DNA from 2 places in the Nitratireductor sp. GZWM139 genome. Region 1 is predicted to be linked to the other one. Evidence: predicted binding sites of a transcription regulator. Region 1 holds the regulator's gene; the other holds the start of a gene.
What was found. The regulator LexA, encoded in region 1, represses DNA repair genes until DNA is damaged. The targets are predictions, from matches to a motif close to TGTTCNNNNTGTGTTCNG.
Positions count from the first base shown of each region.

Region 1 (7,688 bases):
CAGGGCCGCCAGTGCGCCGATGCCCAGAAGCAGGATGCGGGCGACGACGAGTCGGACGGCAGTGTCTGCCTTCGGGTCGATCATCTTGTAGTAGAGATCGTGGCTGAGTGCGTTGGCGATGGCCAGCAGAAGGCCGTCGGCAGTCGACATGGCTGCCGCCATGCCGCCAGCGGCGACCAGGCCGGAAATCACATAGGGAAGACCCGCGATTTCAGGCGTTGCCAGCACCACGATGTCCGGCCGCATGAAGAACTCGTTCAGCTGCAGGATACCGTCGCCATTCTGGTCGGCGATGGCCAGGAAGCCCACGCTTGCCCAGTTCTGAATCCACGCAAGCGACGCCACTTCTTCAAACGGCTTGCCGATGATTGCCGTCGGCAGGCTGGGATCGAGAAGCTGCAGCTTCGTCAGCGTGGCGAGAGCCGGCGCCGTGAAGTACAGCAGGAAGATGAAGAGCAGCGACCAGGCGACCGATTTACGCGCAGCGCGCACGGTCGGCGTGGTGAAGTAGCGCATCAGGATATGGGGCAGGGATGCCGTGCCGCACATCATGACGAGTGCGAGCGTGATGAACCTCCACTCCGCGTAATCGCCCACCGGTCCGGTATGCGGGGTGGTGAGCACCGAGAGACCCGGAATGGCCTCGGCTGGCGGGTTGAGCCCGAACTGCGCTTCGAGTTGCGCCATGGTGGAGGCTGCATCGCCATAGGTGAAGTGCGGGATCAGGCCAAAACCCTGCACGTTGGACATCCAGATCACCGGCACCAGATAGGCGACGATGAGAACGATGTACTGTGCGACCTGCGTCCATGTCACGGCGCGCATGCCGCCGAGCATCGAGCATAAGAGAATGCCCAGAAGGCCGAACCAGACACCCCAGGAGAACGGAATGTGAAGTGCGCGGGCGGCGATGGTGCCGGTGGCGTTGATCTGCGCCGTCACATAGGTAAAGGACGCGACCACAAGCACGATCACGGCGCACAGACGGGCAAGATTGCCGCCATAGCGCGTGCCGATGAAGTCTGGAACCGTGTAGCAGCCGAACTTGCGCAGATAGGGCGCCATCAGCGAGTTGACGAGCACGTAACCGCCGGTCCAGCCGACGATGAAGGCCATGTAGCCGTAACCACCGAAATAGACACCGCCGGCCAGAGCCACGAAAGATGCGCCCGACATCCAGTCGGCCGCCGTCGCCATGCCGTTATAGACGGCAGGGACCTGTCGGCCGGCGACATAGTAGGCGTCGACCTCCATTGTGCGCGATAACCAGCCGATGAGAGCATAGATGCCGATGGTGAAGGCCACGAACAGAATGCCGATCGTGTCGGCGCCGACGCCGAATTGCTCCAACAGCGCCATCAAGAGGATGAATGCTAGAAAACCGCCGGTGTAGAGCGTGTACACCCAGCCGATATTATCAATGAACCGTCCCTGTAATAAGGCCATGCCGGTTCCTCCCTATTCGTCTTCTTCGCCGAAGCCGAACTCGTCATCGATTGCATCCTGGCGCCAGTTCTGCACCCAGATGATGATGACAAAGGCCAGCAGAGAACCCTGGGCGATCATGTAGTAACCGAGTGGGAAGCCCAGGAACGTGTATTGATCCAGCGTCGAAACCATGGCTGGCACGACAAGCGCGAAGAATGCCCAGAGCGTCAGAACCACAATCGTCAGGTTTCTGGTCTTTGCCCAGTAGCGATCCCTCACATCATCTGCGTTATTAGCGGACATGCTGTCCTCCTCCCTAAAAACGTCAGCGACGAAAGTCGTTGGATGTCACCATTGCGGTTCTGTGGAATTGGAATCACAATGGAATGCCTCAAGCATTGGGCATCTCAAGTTCAATGAAAATCGAGACATTGGTCGTATGTAACGGGAAGCACGCAATGGGTGTTGAGTGGTCGAAAGGCATTTTATTCTTGCGGGAAGCCGCAGCACGCATGCGTTTCCGGCGTGAAAATACAGCGATCAATACTGTCGGGATCATGTGCGACTTTGTTTGCACACGTTCATCTTTCGTCGCACAGAAGAAGCTCTATGGATACCTGAAGGCGCGCATGGGCACGCGCTATCCATCCATGTTCGAGGATGATGTCTTTGTTGAATCCATCAACATCGCCAAGCTGCATGTGTTTGCCGCCTGCCTCTCTGATCTGACGGTTCATGCCGTTGCCAGGGTGGCCTCTGGCGGCGCGCTGGAGGGGGAAGAGGCACGCACGCTGGCGCTTCATTGTCACGAGGCCGGACTGGCGGACAATGGCGATGTGCTGCCCGATGCCGGTACGGTGGAGGCCTGGCGCAGCGCTTTCGTGAAGCGTATCGCGGATGTTCACTGGCAGAATGCGGCGCTGGCCGCAGATTGCTTTACCGAAAGCCCAAAGGCGCTTTTCAAATGGGCGCCGATCGCTGACGAACTCAAGCGGTATGACCGTGAGATCGTGGAGAACTCGATCCGCTTCGCCTTCAGTGAAGTGACGCGCTCGTTCCGCGAACGCGCAGAGCTTCCTGAACTGGCGCAGGACTGGCGGGCGCAGTCGGTCACTTGAGCACGCCGCAATAAAAAAGGGCCCCGTCCGAAGACGGAGCCCTGATCGCCCCAACAGTAGCGATCAAACGGAATAGTACATGTCGAACTCGACCGGGTGCGGCGTCATCTCGTAACGCAGCACTTCCGACATCTTCAGCTCGATATAGGCGTCGATCTGATCGTCGTCGAACACGCCGCCGGCCTTCAGGAAGCCGCGGTCCTTGTCGAGCGCCATGAGTGCTTCGCGCAGCGAACCGCAGACGGTCGGCACCTTCTTGAGCTCCTTCGGCGGCAGGTCGTAGAGATCCTTGTCCATGGCCTGGCCAGGATGGATCTTGTTCTTGATGCCGTCGAGGCCGGCCATCAGCAGCGCTGCGAATGCGAGGTAGGGGTTTGCGCCCGGATCGGGGAAGCGAACCTCGACGCGCTTTGCCTTCGGCGAGGAGCCGAACGGAATGCGGCAGGATGCCGAACGGTTGCGCGCCGAATAGGCGAGCAGGACCGGGGCTTCAAAACCGGGCACAAGACGCTTGTAGGAGTTGGTGATCGGGTTGGTGAAGGCGTTGATCGCCTTGGCGTGCTTGATGACGCCGCCGATATAGTAGAGGCAGCTCTCGGACAGACCGGCATATTCATTGCCGGCAAAGGTCGGCTTGCCGTCTTTCCAGATCGACTGGTGGACGTGCATGCCCGAACCGTTGTCGCCATAGACCGGCTTCGGCATGAAGGTTGCCGTCTTGCCATAGGCATTGGCGACCTGGTGAACGCCGTATTTGAACTTCTGCACGCTGTCGGCGCTCTTCAGGAGCGTCTCGAACTTGATGCCGAGCTCGTGCTGGGCAGCGCCAACCTCGTGGTGGTGCTTTTCAACGATCACGCCCATTTCGGACAGGACCGTGAGCATTTCCGAGCGCATGTCCTGCGCGGAATCGATCGGCGGAACCGGGAAATAGCCGCCCTTCATGCGCGGACGGTGGCCCAGATTGCCGGTCTCATAGTCGGCGTCGTCGTTGGACGGCAGCTCGCTGCAGTCGAGCTTGAAGCCGGTGTTGAAGGGATCAGCCTTGTACTTCACATCGTCAAAGACGAAGAATTCCGGCTCCGGACCCACATAAACGGTGTCGCCAAAGCCTTCGGACTTCAGAAAGGCTTCTGCCTTCTTTGCGGTGCCGCGCGGGTCGCGGTTGTAGGCCTCGCCGGAGATCGGGTCGAGAATGTCGCAGATGATGACCATGGTGGACTGGGCGAAGAACGGGTCCATATGGGCGGTGTCGGGCTCCGGCATCAGAACCATGTCGGACTCGTTGATCGCCTTCCAGCCGGCAATGGACGAGCCGTCGAACATGACGCCATCGGCGAACATGTCCTCATCCACGGCCGTGACATCCATCGTGACATGGTGAAGCTTGCCTCTTGGATCCGTGAAGCGAAGATCGACGAACTTTACGTCGTTTTCCTTGATCTGCTTCATGATGTCTTGTGCTGTGGTCATATTCGCTTTCCTGTTTGCGATGAGCTTGCCTGATGATCCGGACCGGGTCCGGGAACTGGTGGTTGGGGTCAGACTGCGTCTGCGCCGGTCTCGCCGGTGCGGATGCGGATGACCTCTTCAACATTGGTGACGAAGATCTTGCCGTCGCCGATGCGGCCTGTCTGGGCCGCCTTGCGGATCGCCTCGATGGCGGCGTCGACGGTTTCGTCCGGCAGGACGACCTCGATCTTCACCTTGGGGAGGAAGTCGACGACATATTCCGCCCCGCGATAGAGCTCGGTGTGGCCTTTCTGGCGTCCGAAACCCTTCGCCTCGATGACAGTGATGCCCTGAAGGCCGATTTCCTGAAGGGCCTCCTTCACCTCATCGAGCTTGAAGGGTTTGATGATCGCTTCGACCTTTTTCATGCCTCGGTGGCCTCCAAATGGGTTCAGGGACGGATGGTCCGCATCCCTTATTGCTCCGGTTCGGTTGAAGCACGAAACATGCCAACTCGTGACAGAGCCTTGCATGTTGCGTGCCAAACGCTGCATTCTGCGTCTTGAGAATTGGCGCGACGCGGTTTTCTCCGGCTTTGGCATGCTAGGCGAGCGCCCCCGGATAGCAAGATGGGAACCATGCGGTGCGGTTCGCAGTTTGAGACTTGCTTAAAAAATATGCAATGAGCCGAAGAAAGCGGCAGCTTGTTATGCGTATGGTTGTTCTGACACCTGAAGAAATGGGCAATGTGGATCGCGCGGCCATCGCAGCCGGCCCTCATGACGGGTACGGGCTGATGCGCAATGCCGGCGCGGCGGTGGCTGATCTTATCCTCGAGCGGTTTTCCGGCGCTGCCGGCGTCGCGGTTCTCTGCGGACCGGGCAACAATGGCGGTGACGGCTATGTCATTGCGCGGCTTCTGGCCGAGCGCGGCGTGAATGTCCGCCTGTTCGCCGATGCTGCGCCGCGGGAAGACAGCGATGCCGCCAGGGCGCGCGAGGACTGTTTTGTAACGCCTGAGGCGCTGGCCGATTTTCGCCCCGAGGCCGGCTGGGTGGTGGTTGACGCGCTCTATGGCGCCGGGCTTTCAAAGCCAATCGCGGGCATCGAGGCCGAACTCATCGAGCGGGTTGCGGCTGCGGGCGTCCCGGTGGTTGCCGTCGATCTTCCGTCCGGTCTTTCGGGTCTCACGGGCAAGCTCCTCGGCAGCTGCTTCAATGCGGACCTGACCGTCACGTTTTTCCGCAGAAAGCCGGGGCATCTGCTCATGCCCGGTCGACGCCTGTGTGGCGAGCTGGTCGTGGCCGATATCGGCATTGCCGAGACGGCGCTTGCATCAATGGATATCGCCCTTTGGGAAAATGGTCCGGCGCTCTGGCGTGACAGCGTGCCGGCGGTGGAGATCGATGCGCACAAATATGTGCGTGGTCATGTGGCGGTTGTTTCGGGCGGTGGCGCATCCACTGGTGCAGCGCGGCTTGCCGCGCGTGGCGCGGCGCGCGCCGGGGCAGGGGCCGTGACGGTGCTTTCGCCTGCAAACGCCCTGTCGGTGAATGCGATGCACCTGACCTCGATCATGCTGCGCAAGGCGGAAGCAGTGGATGAACTCATCGCCTTCCTCGATGAGCGAAAACCGACAGCCGCTGTTCTCGGCCCGGCAGCCGGCACAGGCGAGCGCACGCGCAGCTTCGCGCTGGGTTTTCTGGAGCGCGATGAAGGGCTGAAAGGGCTGGTGCTGGATGCCGACGCCATCACCGCCTTTGCCGATGCGCCCGATACGCTCTTCGAGGCCGTGAGAAGCTCTGCCGTAGCGACCGTGCTGACGCCGCATGACGGTGAATTCGCGCGCCTCTTCGGCGATCTCGCGGCCGATGCTTCCATGTCCAAGGTGGAGCGTGCGCGCGCAGCGGCAGAGCGCTCAGGAGCGGTGATCATCCTGAAGGGGGCGGACACGGTCGTCGCCTGCCCGGACGGGCGCGCCGCGATTAACACCAACGGATCGCGTTTCCTGGCGACGGCGGGCTCTGGCGATGTTCTGTGCGGGATTGTGGCCAGCCTTCTGGCGCAGGGCATGCCGGTCTTCGAGGCGGCATCAGCCGGCGTGTGGCTGCATGCAGAGGCTGGCGGGATGTTTGGCCGGGGCCTGATTGCGGAAGACCTCCCCGAGATGCTTCCGCATGTCTTCCAGGCGCTCTTCCCGGACGATGTTAGCTGAACCGACGCGGAGCTTGAAAAGAGCGCGCATTCTGGATGCCGGATGGCATCGGAGCCGGGGCATGCCTGAAGCCGCCCCGGATAGTCTTAAACTCAGTAGCGGCGCATCAGGCCGACGAGGCGACCCTGCACCTTGACGCGGTCGGGGCCGAAGATACGGGTTTCGTAAGCCGGATTGGCGGCTTCAAGGGCAATCGATGCGCCCTTGCGGCGGAAGCGCTTCAGCGTTGCTTCCTCCTGATCCACCAGCGCCACGACGATCTCGCCGGGATTGGCGGTCTGCGTCTCGCGGATGATCACCGTGTCGCCATCGAAAATGCCCGCATCGATCATCGAGTCGCCCTTGACCTCAAGCGCGTAGTGATCGCCACCGGTCAGCATGTCCGGCGGAACCGCGATGGAATGGGTCTGGTGCTGAATGGCGTCGATGGGGACACCGGCAGCGATGCGGCCCATGACAGGCACGGAAACGACGCCGGAAAGCGCGTCATCATTGCTGGCGGCAGGCTTGGAGGCCGCTGGCGCGGGCGTCTTGCCGAGGCTGCCCTCGATAACGCTTGGCGAAAAGCCGCGCGCGGCGGAATTGAGGCCCGGCGCGATGGAATCGGGAAGCCGCAGAACCTCCAGCGCACGCGCCCTGTTCGGGAGCCGGCGAATGAAGCCGCGCTCCTCCAGAGCCGTGATCAGCCGGTGAATGCCGGACTTGGAGGCGAGGTCGAGCGCCTCCTTCATTTCATCGAAGGAGGGCGGGATTCCGGTCTCCTTCAGTCGTTCATGGATGAACAGAAGAAGTTCGTGCTGCTTGCGGGTCAGCATGGGCGCCACCGAGAATCAGTTAAAAACAAAACCAGAACATACTCTATATGTTCCAGTTGTGTTCCGCAACCGTCCGGTTGCAGCGCCTATGGCGCAGCGAAAAGCGCCTTGGCTCCGTCTGCCACGAACTGGACCGCGAGGGCTGCCAGAATGACGCCCAGGAGGCGCGTCAGGATGGAGCGTCCCGTTTCGCCCAGAAAGCGGTCCACGCGCTCCGCCAGCGTGAAAACGGCATAGGTGAGGAGGATCGTTCCAAGCAGGATGCCGAGCAGCGCAATGGTGCCAAGAATTGAATTGAACTCGCCCGAAAGAAGCACGGTGGCCGAGATGGCGCCGGGACCCGCGATCAGCGGAATGGCCAGCGGGAAGGCGGCGATGTTGCGGATCATGTCGCGCGTGATCGCGCGCTCGGCGCTCTTTTCGTGGCGCTCCTGGCGGCGCTCGAAGATCATCTCGAAGGCGATGAAGAACAGAAGCAGGCCGCCTGCCACGCGGAAGGCGGGAAGCGTGATGCCGAACACGGCCAGAATGGCGCTGCCAGCGACGCCGAACAGGGCCAGAACGGCGAATCCGATGACGGCTGCGCGCACGGCCACCTGATTGCGCTCCGAGCGGTTCATGCCCGCTGTCAGCGCCAGAAAGAGCGGCGCAAGCCCTGGC
Region 1 covers NZ_JAMQML010000013.1:21,183-28,870, forward strand. Annotated here, with positions in the region: gene NDI72_RS15785 (sodium:solute symporter family protein) at 1-1,446, opposite strand, end outside; gene NDI72_RS15790 (DUF4212 domain-containing protein) at 1,459-1,731, opposite strand; gene NDI72_RS15795 (hypothetical protein) at 1,770-2,546, shown strand; gene glnA (type I glutamate--ammonia ligase) at 2,610-4,019, opposite strand; gene NDI72_RS15805 (P-II family nitrogen regulator) at 4,088-4,426, opposite strand; gene NDI72_RS15810 (NAD(P)H-hydrate dehydratase) at 4,708-6,213, shown strand; gene lexA (transcriptional repressor LexA) at 6,306-7,028, opposite strand; gene NDI72_RS15820 (MarC family protein) at 7,115-7,688, opposite strand, start outside.

Region 2 (7,688 bases), on a different contig from region 1:
AGTCAGGTCAGGTTCTCCTTCAGAAACGCAATGGTGCGCTCCCAGGCCAGTTCCGCCGCCGCACTGTCATAGCGGGCTTCGGAGGTGTCGTTGTTGAAGGCGTGGTTCACCCCTTCATAGACATGGATGGTGAAGGTCTTGCCCGCATCTTCAAGTGCGGCCCGATAGGCGTCGATGCCCGCATTCACGCGCTCATCCAGCCCGGCATAGTGCAGAAGCAGCGGTGCTTCGATCCGCGCCACATCTTCCGCCGCCGGCTGCGTGCCGTAATAGGCGACGCCCGCATCCAGTTCGGGATCGGCAACGGCCAGATTGTTCACCAGCGCCCCGCCCCAGCAGAAGCCGATCACGCCCACCTTGCCGGTCGTGGCGTCATGGCCTGCCAGAAAAGCCTGCGTGGCCACCGCATTGCCCACCGTCTGATCGCGATCCAGTTCGCCAAACAGACCGCGCGCCTTGTCCTCATCCTCCGGCGTGCCGCCCAGCGGCGACAGAAAATCCGGGGCAAGCGCCACAAAGCCTTCCAGCGCAACACGCCGCGCCACATCGCGGATATGCGGGTTCAGGCCGCGGTTTTCGTGAACGACGATCACGGCGGGCAGTTTTTCGCCCGCATCCGCAGGCCGCACGAGATAGCCCTTCATCTCGCCGCCCTCACCCGGATAGGTGATGTCTTCGGCTTCAAGGCGTTCGTCATCGTCTGCGACCATGGCCGCGCGGGCGGAATTTGCCGCCAGAAGGGGCGCGATGGCGGCCGCAGCTGCACCCGACCCGGCCAGTCGCGTCAGCCTGTTCATGAAGGCGCGGCGGTCGAGGGTCAGATGGGTGTATTCGTCATAGGCGTCGATCATCGCCTGGGTGATCTTCGGCTGATCCTGCATGAATTCACTCCCATTTCGTTGACTGGTTCCCGCCGAAGTCCAAGGTAGGGCCAGCCGGGAAAACGTCCATTCACGCCCGCGTGAACCAATTTTCTCTTCGCCCGCCCCCCCCCTCTCGCCTTTCGCAGAAGACCGACAATACCTATATAGACTAGAGATTTTGAAGGAGCCGCACGGCATGTGGTCAATTGGCGAACTGTCGAAACGGGTGGGCGTAAAGGTACCGACCATCCGCTATTACGAGGAAACCGGGCTGATCGAACCGCCCGAGCGCTCCGCCGGCAACCAGCGCCGCTATGGAAAGCAGGCGATGGAACGCCTCGCCTTCATCCGCCACGCCCGCGACCTGGGGCTGGGCATCGACGCAATCCGTTCGCTGATCGAACTGAGCGGGCATCCCGAAAAACCCTGCGAAACGGCGGACAGCATTGCCCGCGAGCACCTTACCGAAGTGCGCGAGCGCATTGCCCGCCTGCAAAGGCTGGAGCATGAGCTCCAGCGCATCGTCGACAGTTGCGACAGCGGCTCGGTTTGCGATTGCTATGTGCTGCGGGCGCTATCCGACCATTCACTCTGCGAAAGCGAGCACTGACGACGCTGTTCCCCCGCATTTTGCCGGCTCGCCACCCCCTTGGTTCGTGAGGCGCAAACCGGTACAAATAGAAAACATCCATGGGCTATGCCCCCCCCGAATCACCATAAGCAGGTGCGATGTCCGGCTTTCCTGATGATATTCCGTTCTTTGACGAGGACGAACCCGCCCCGACTCCCCCGGCTGCGCCGAAGCCCTCCGGCATTGCAGCGCGCGCCATGGCTGCGCGCACGGGCGGACCCGACACACGCTATCTCGATGCGCTCAATCCCGAGCAGCGGCTGGCGGTGGAAACCACCGAAGGCCCGGTTCTGGTGCTTGCGGGCGCGGGCACCGGCAAGACACGCGTTCTGACCACGCGCATCGCGCATATTCTGGCCTCCGGCCGCGCCTATCCCTCGCAGATCCTGGCCGTGACCTTCACCAACAAGGCCGCGCGCGAGATGAAAGTGCGTATCGGCACGCTGGTCGGCGAGGCCATCGAGGGCATGCCATGGCTCGGCACCTTCCACTCCATCGGTGTGAAGATCCTGCGCAAGCATGCCGAGCTGGCGGGGCTCAAAAGCTCCTTCACCATTCTCGATACCGACGACCAGATCCGCCTCATCAAGCAGATCATTCAGGCCGAAGGGCTGGACGACAAGCGCTGGCCGCCGCGCCAGTTCGCGCAGATGATCGACGGCTGGAAGAACAAGGGGCTCGCGCCAAAGGAAATTCCCGAGGGCGACGCCCGCGCCTTCGCCAATGGCAAGGGCCGTGAACTCTACACCGCCTATCAGAACCGCCTGAAGACGCTCAACGCCGTCGATTTCGGCGATCTCCTTTGCCATCCGATCCGCATTCTGCGCGATCATCCCGATGTGCTTGCGGACTATCACCGCCGGTTCAAATACATTCTGGTGGACGAGTATCAGGACACCAACACCGCCCAGTACATGTGGCTGCGGCTGCTCGCGCAGCGCCCCAAGAGCACGGAACCGGTAAACATCTGCTGCGTCGGTGATGACGACCAGTCGATCTATGGCTGGCGCGGCGCGGAAGTGGACAACATCCTGCGCTTCGAGAAGGATTTCCCCGGCGCCGCCGTGATCCGGCTGGAGCGCAATTACCGTTCCACCAAGCACATTCTGGGCGCTGCCTCGCACCTCATCGCCAACAATGAAGGGCGGCTTGGCAAAACGCTCTTCACCGAGCATTCCGACCCCGACGATCCCAAGGTGAAGGTGCATGCTGCCTGGGATTCGGAGGAAGAGGCCCGGGCCGTGGGCGAAGAGATCGAGGCGTTGCAGTCCAAGGGCCACGCGCTCAACGACATCGCCATCCTCGTGCGCGCCTCCTTCCAGATGCGTGAGTTCGAAGACCGCTTCGTCACGCTGGGGCTCAATTACCGCGTCATCGGCGGACCGCGCTTCTATGAGCGCCTCGAGATCCGCGACGCCATGGCCTATTTCCGCATCGTCGCGCAGGCCGCCGACGATCTGGCATTCGAGCGCATCGTCAATGTGCCCAAGCGCGGGCTGGGTGAAGCCAGCGTGCGCCAGATCCACGATGTTTCTCGCATGCGTGAGGCAACGCTCCTGCAGGCCGCACGCGATCTGGTCGGCACCGAGGAGATGAAGCCAAAGCCGCGCGCCTCGCTGCGCACGCTGGTGGAGAACATCGAGCGCTGGCAGAGCATGCTCGACCGGACGCCCCACACGGAACTGGCCGAGATGATCCTCGAGGAATCCGGCTACACGGAAATGTGGAAGAACGACCGTTCGGCCGAAGCGCCGGGACGGCTTGAAAACCTCAAGGAGCTGATCCGCTCCATGGAGGAATATGAGAGCCTGCGCGGTTTTCTGGAGCATGTGGCGCTGGTGATGGACGCCGAGCGCCATGAAGAGCTCGACGCCGTAAGCCTGATGACGCTGCACTCGGCCAAGGGGCTTGAATTCCCGACCGTGTTCCTGCCCGGCTGGGAGGAAGGCCTCTTCCCGCATCAGCGTGCGCTTGACGAAGGCGGTCGCTCGGGCCTCGAGGAAGAGCGGCGGCTGGCCTATGTGGGCCTGACGCGCGCCAAGAAGAACCTGCACCTGTGGTTCGCCTCAAACCGGCGTATCCACGGTCTGTGGCAGTCGACCATTCCTTCCCGCTTTCTGGACGAGCTTCCCGAAGCGCATGTGGACGTGGCCGAAGAGAGCAACAGCTATGGCGGGTATTCCGTCGGCCAGCCCGGCCGGCCCAACCCCTATGGCAAATCGCGTTTCGACGACCAGAGCGTGTTCTCCAACAGCTACGCGACGCCCGGCTGGCAGCGCGCCCAGAAGAACCGCACCGACGCAACCGCGCGCAACTGGGGCAATCGCTCCGGCCATCAGGTCGAGCGCATCGGCTATGGCGAGGCGGATTCGGGCTATGGCGCGGGACGCGGCTCGGTGAAGGGCCGTGTGATCGAGGGCGAGCTGGTCGCCAGATCCGTGTCCGAAAAGCCGTCCACCTTCAAGGTCGGCGACCGCGTGTTCCATATGAAGTTCGGCAATGGCAATGTCTCGGCAATCGAGGGCAACAAGCTCACCATCGATTTCGACAAGGCCGGCCAGAAACGCGTTCTCGAAGGCTTCGTGAAGCCGGCCTAGACCCAGCGGCAAAATCGGGAAACGGTTTTCCGTCCAGAATTTCGTGAAAACAGGAACAAGGGGTCAGGTGGAATCACCTGACCCGCAAAATGCGCGGCCCCGACGGGAAGCGAGCGTTTCGGTTTTCTGGAAGGAGCAAACCCGGGCGGCTGTAAGCGCACTCACCCGGCCCGCAATGTGTGCGCGCTGCTCTAGGCAGCCTTTTGCGGATCGACGTAGACGAACTTGCCGTCTTCATTTTTCTCGCGGGTCAGAATGCCGTTGCGGGCATGGCGCGAGAGCGGGCCTGAAAAGGCGTTCGACTTGTAGCGCGTGCCAAACTGGCTCTGGCAGTGGGCGACGACATCGCCAATCGTGCGCGGCTCGCTGAAGAAATCGCCTTCAAGCAGCTCATTCAGCGCCGCGACGGCGCCCCTGGCGCTGTCGGTGGTCGTCTTCTTGCGTCCGGGACGCGGCGTGTTGCGCACAATGTGCATCATGCCCGGTCCGGCAATGTATCCATCGATACCATTTTCGGACAGGCCGGCAACCTGACCGTCGCGCTGGCCCAGAACAAGCTCCACGACGCGCAATTGCACCGCTTCAGACTCGAACTTGTTCACCGCCTCGGAAAGCTCGGCAAGTTGCTGCTTTAACTTGTCAAAATCCTTGATCATAAAATCCGCCCCGATGCCGCAGCTGCCCAAAACAAGCGCGCTGCCTGAACACATATGTCTCTGTCTGTATGAATGAAGTCAAGAGAGAGCCCCTGCGTATACGCTAAAGGCAAACAGGTTTCATTACCGGCTCTACTCTTTTTTACAAGAAACAGTCATTTGCGAAAAAGTACAATGGCAGGTTGCCGTTTTCAGAATTCGTATACTTTTTCCCTCAGCCATCCGTGCTTTCTTGAAGAAGATTGCGGATCACAGCCGCCTGATTGCGCTCACGGTCCCGCGCCGAGAAAAGCAGCGTCACTGGTCCTTTCCGCGCTTTTTCACGCAAGTCTTCGAGAAGATCAGGCTGCGCCTTCAATTCAGCGCAATATCTGTTGCAGAACGTGTCCCAGCGCTCCGGCTGATGCGCAAACCACCGGCGTAGCTCGTGGCTCGGCCCGATCTGAGGCAGCCAGCTTTCAAGTGCCGCGCGCTCCTTGCTGACGCCGCGCGGCCACAGCCGGTCGACGAGGATGCGCGCCCCATCTTCCGGCTCGACAGGATCATAGATCCGCTTGAGACGAATGCCCGCAATCGACATTGCCCGGTCTCCTGCTGATTGGCGATACAATCATCCACACCCGATGATTGAAGATCAAGGACACCATTTCCTAGCCGTGAATGCCTATTGTGTTCCTGCGGGCCAGAAACCCGCGCAATGCCTCCAGGCAAAACACCTCAACCCCGCAGTCCTCCCGTCGCGCTCCCGGCGACGGGAGGTTCCCTCCCCTTCCGATTTTCTGCACAGGCTTGCGACAAGATGGGCTTTGCGTCCGGCAGCGCATTTCGCCTATCATGGGGCATGAAAACAAACGGCTCCAGGCCTTTGGCCAACTGGATCGTGATGGGCGCGGCAGCATTGGTTCTTGCCGCCCTGACCGGTCTTGTCTTTGCCATGTGGCTGGAAAACGGAGCCGACATCTTTCTCGCGCTGGCCCAGTCCGGGCTGGCCTGGTGCCTCTGACACCGCCTTTCAGCGCTTTCTTGTTTCCGGGTGAACTTCAATGATGCGATCCATTCTTATCGGCATTCTCGCGGTCATGGCCGTGGGCGTCGGACTTCTTACCTTCCAGTGGTACCAGCAGCAGAATTCCGGCAGGGCCTTCGGCGTGCCGTTCGAACTGGTCGATCAGGATGGCAACACCATCACCGAGGCCGCCTTCAGGGGCGGGCCGCGCGTCGTCTTTTTCGGCTTCACCCATTGCCCGGAAGTGTGCCCCACCACGCTGTTTGAACTGGATGGCTATCTGGAAGAGCTTGGCGAGGAAGGCGAGGAGATCGAGCCCTATTTCGTTTCCATCGATCCCGAGCGCGACACGCCCGAAGTGATGAAGACCTATCTCTCCAACTTCTCCGACCGCATCACCGGCATCACCGGCGATCCCGAGAAGGTGGCGGCCATGGCCAAGGGCTTCTCCATCTATGTGCGCAAGGTCGAGCTTGAAGGTGACGACTACACGATGGACCACACCGCATCGATCCTGTTGCTCGACAGCGATGGCGACTTTTTCGGAACGATCGCCTATGAAGAAAATCGTGACACCGCAATCGCCAAGCTGAAGCGTCTGGCGAACGAAACCTGACATCGGAAATCCATGGGCCAGACACGACTTTTCCTGACCGCTCAGCGCGAACAAGCCGAAGCGATCTTTTCTATCCTCGATACCCGTTTTGAAGAGGATGGGCTGCCGATCAGCATCTTCGAACCGGAAGAAGACAGCGGGATCTTCCAGATCTCCGTCTACACGGAAGACGATGTCGACCAGCTCGAAAAGCAGGTTCTCGAATGTCTGGCCGGCATATCGCCCACGCCCGCGCTGGAGCGCGAGACGGTGCCGGACATCGACTGGGTCAGCCATTCGCTGGAAGGGCTGCAGCCCGTCCGCGTCGGGCGCTTTCTGGTTCATGGCAGCCACGACCGGCATCTGCAGCGCATCGGCGACATCGCCATCGAAATCGATGCGGGCCTCGCCTTCGGAACCGGCCATCATGGCACCACTGCCGGCTGCCTTGAAGCGATTGCCGCTGTCCTGAAATGCGAGCAGCCGCGCAATGCGCTGGATCTGGGCACCGGCAGCGCCGTTCTGGCGATTGCCGTGGCCAAGGCCGCGCGCATCCCGGTTCTGGCAACCGACATCGATGACATCGCCACGCAGGTCGCCCGCGCCAATGTCCAGCTCAACGGCGTCACCAGCCTGGTCGACACGCAGACGGCGCCGGGCTTTCACCACGCGATCTTTGCCCAGCAGAAACCCTTCGACCTGATCGTGGCAAACATTCTGGCCCGGCCGCTGATGGGCCTTGCACCGGCCATGGCCCGGCATCTCACGCCGGGTGGCTCGATCATCCTGTCAGGCATTCTCGAGCGCCAGCGCCGCGCCGTCATCGCGGCCTACAGCGTTCAGGGCTTCCGGCACATTCGCACGCAGGCGCGTGAGGGCTGGGTCACCATTCACATGAAGCGCTAGGGTCAGGAAAGCGGAACCCGGCACCGCCCGGGTTTCCTGTCAGCCCAGGGCGCGACGTCTGTCTTCCCCTTCGGGCACATCCGTCGCATAGCCGTTTCGGCCGGAGCGCTTGGCGTCGTAAAGGGCGGCATCGGCGCGCGTGAGCGCTTCAAAAAGCCCCTCGCTTCCCACCGGACTCCACTCGGCAATGCCGATGCTCACCGACAGCGGAATGCGGCTCTTGCCGGCAATGAACGGTGTCGTGGAGATCTGCTTCACCAGCATATCGGCAATCTGCGCTGCATCGCGCATATCCGTCGCCGGCAGTATGGCGCAGAACTCATCACCGCTCACACGGGCCAGAATGTCCTTGCGGTGCAGACCATTGCTCAGAATGCCGGCGATATGCACGAGGCAGGCATCCCCGGCATGATGGCCGAATGTGTCGTTGATCT
Region 2 covers NZ_JAMQML010000002.1:311,311-318,998, reverse strand. Annotated here, with positions in the region: gene NDI72_RS03915 (dienelactone hydrolase family protein) at 3-881, opposite strand; gene NDI72_RS03910 (MerR family transcriptional regulator) at 1,060-1,473, shown strand; gene NDI72_RS03905 (ATP-dependent helicase) at 1,593-4,091, shown strand; gene NDI72_RS03900 (hypothetical protein) at 4,283-4,747, opposite strand; gene NDI72_RS03895 (DUF488 domain-containing protein) at 4,962-5,327, opposite strand; gene NDI72_RS03890 (hypothetical protein) at 5,589-5,750, shown strand; gene NDI72_RS03885 (SCO family protein) at 5,791-6,369, shown strand; gene NDI72_RS03880 (50S ribosomal protein L11 methyltransferase) at 6,382-7,254, shown strand; gene NDI72_RS03875 (GGDEF domain-containing protein) at 7,294-7,688, opposite strand, start outside.
Region 2: the regulator LexA is predicted to act here: its motif matches at 1,533-1,550, upstream of NDI72_RS03905 (ATP-dependent helicase).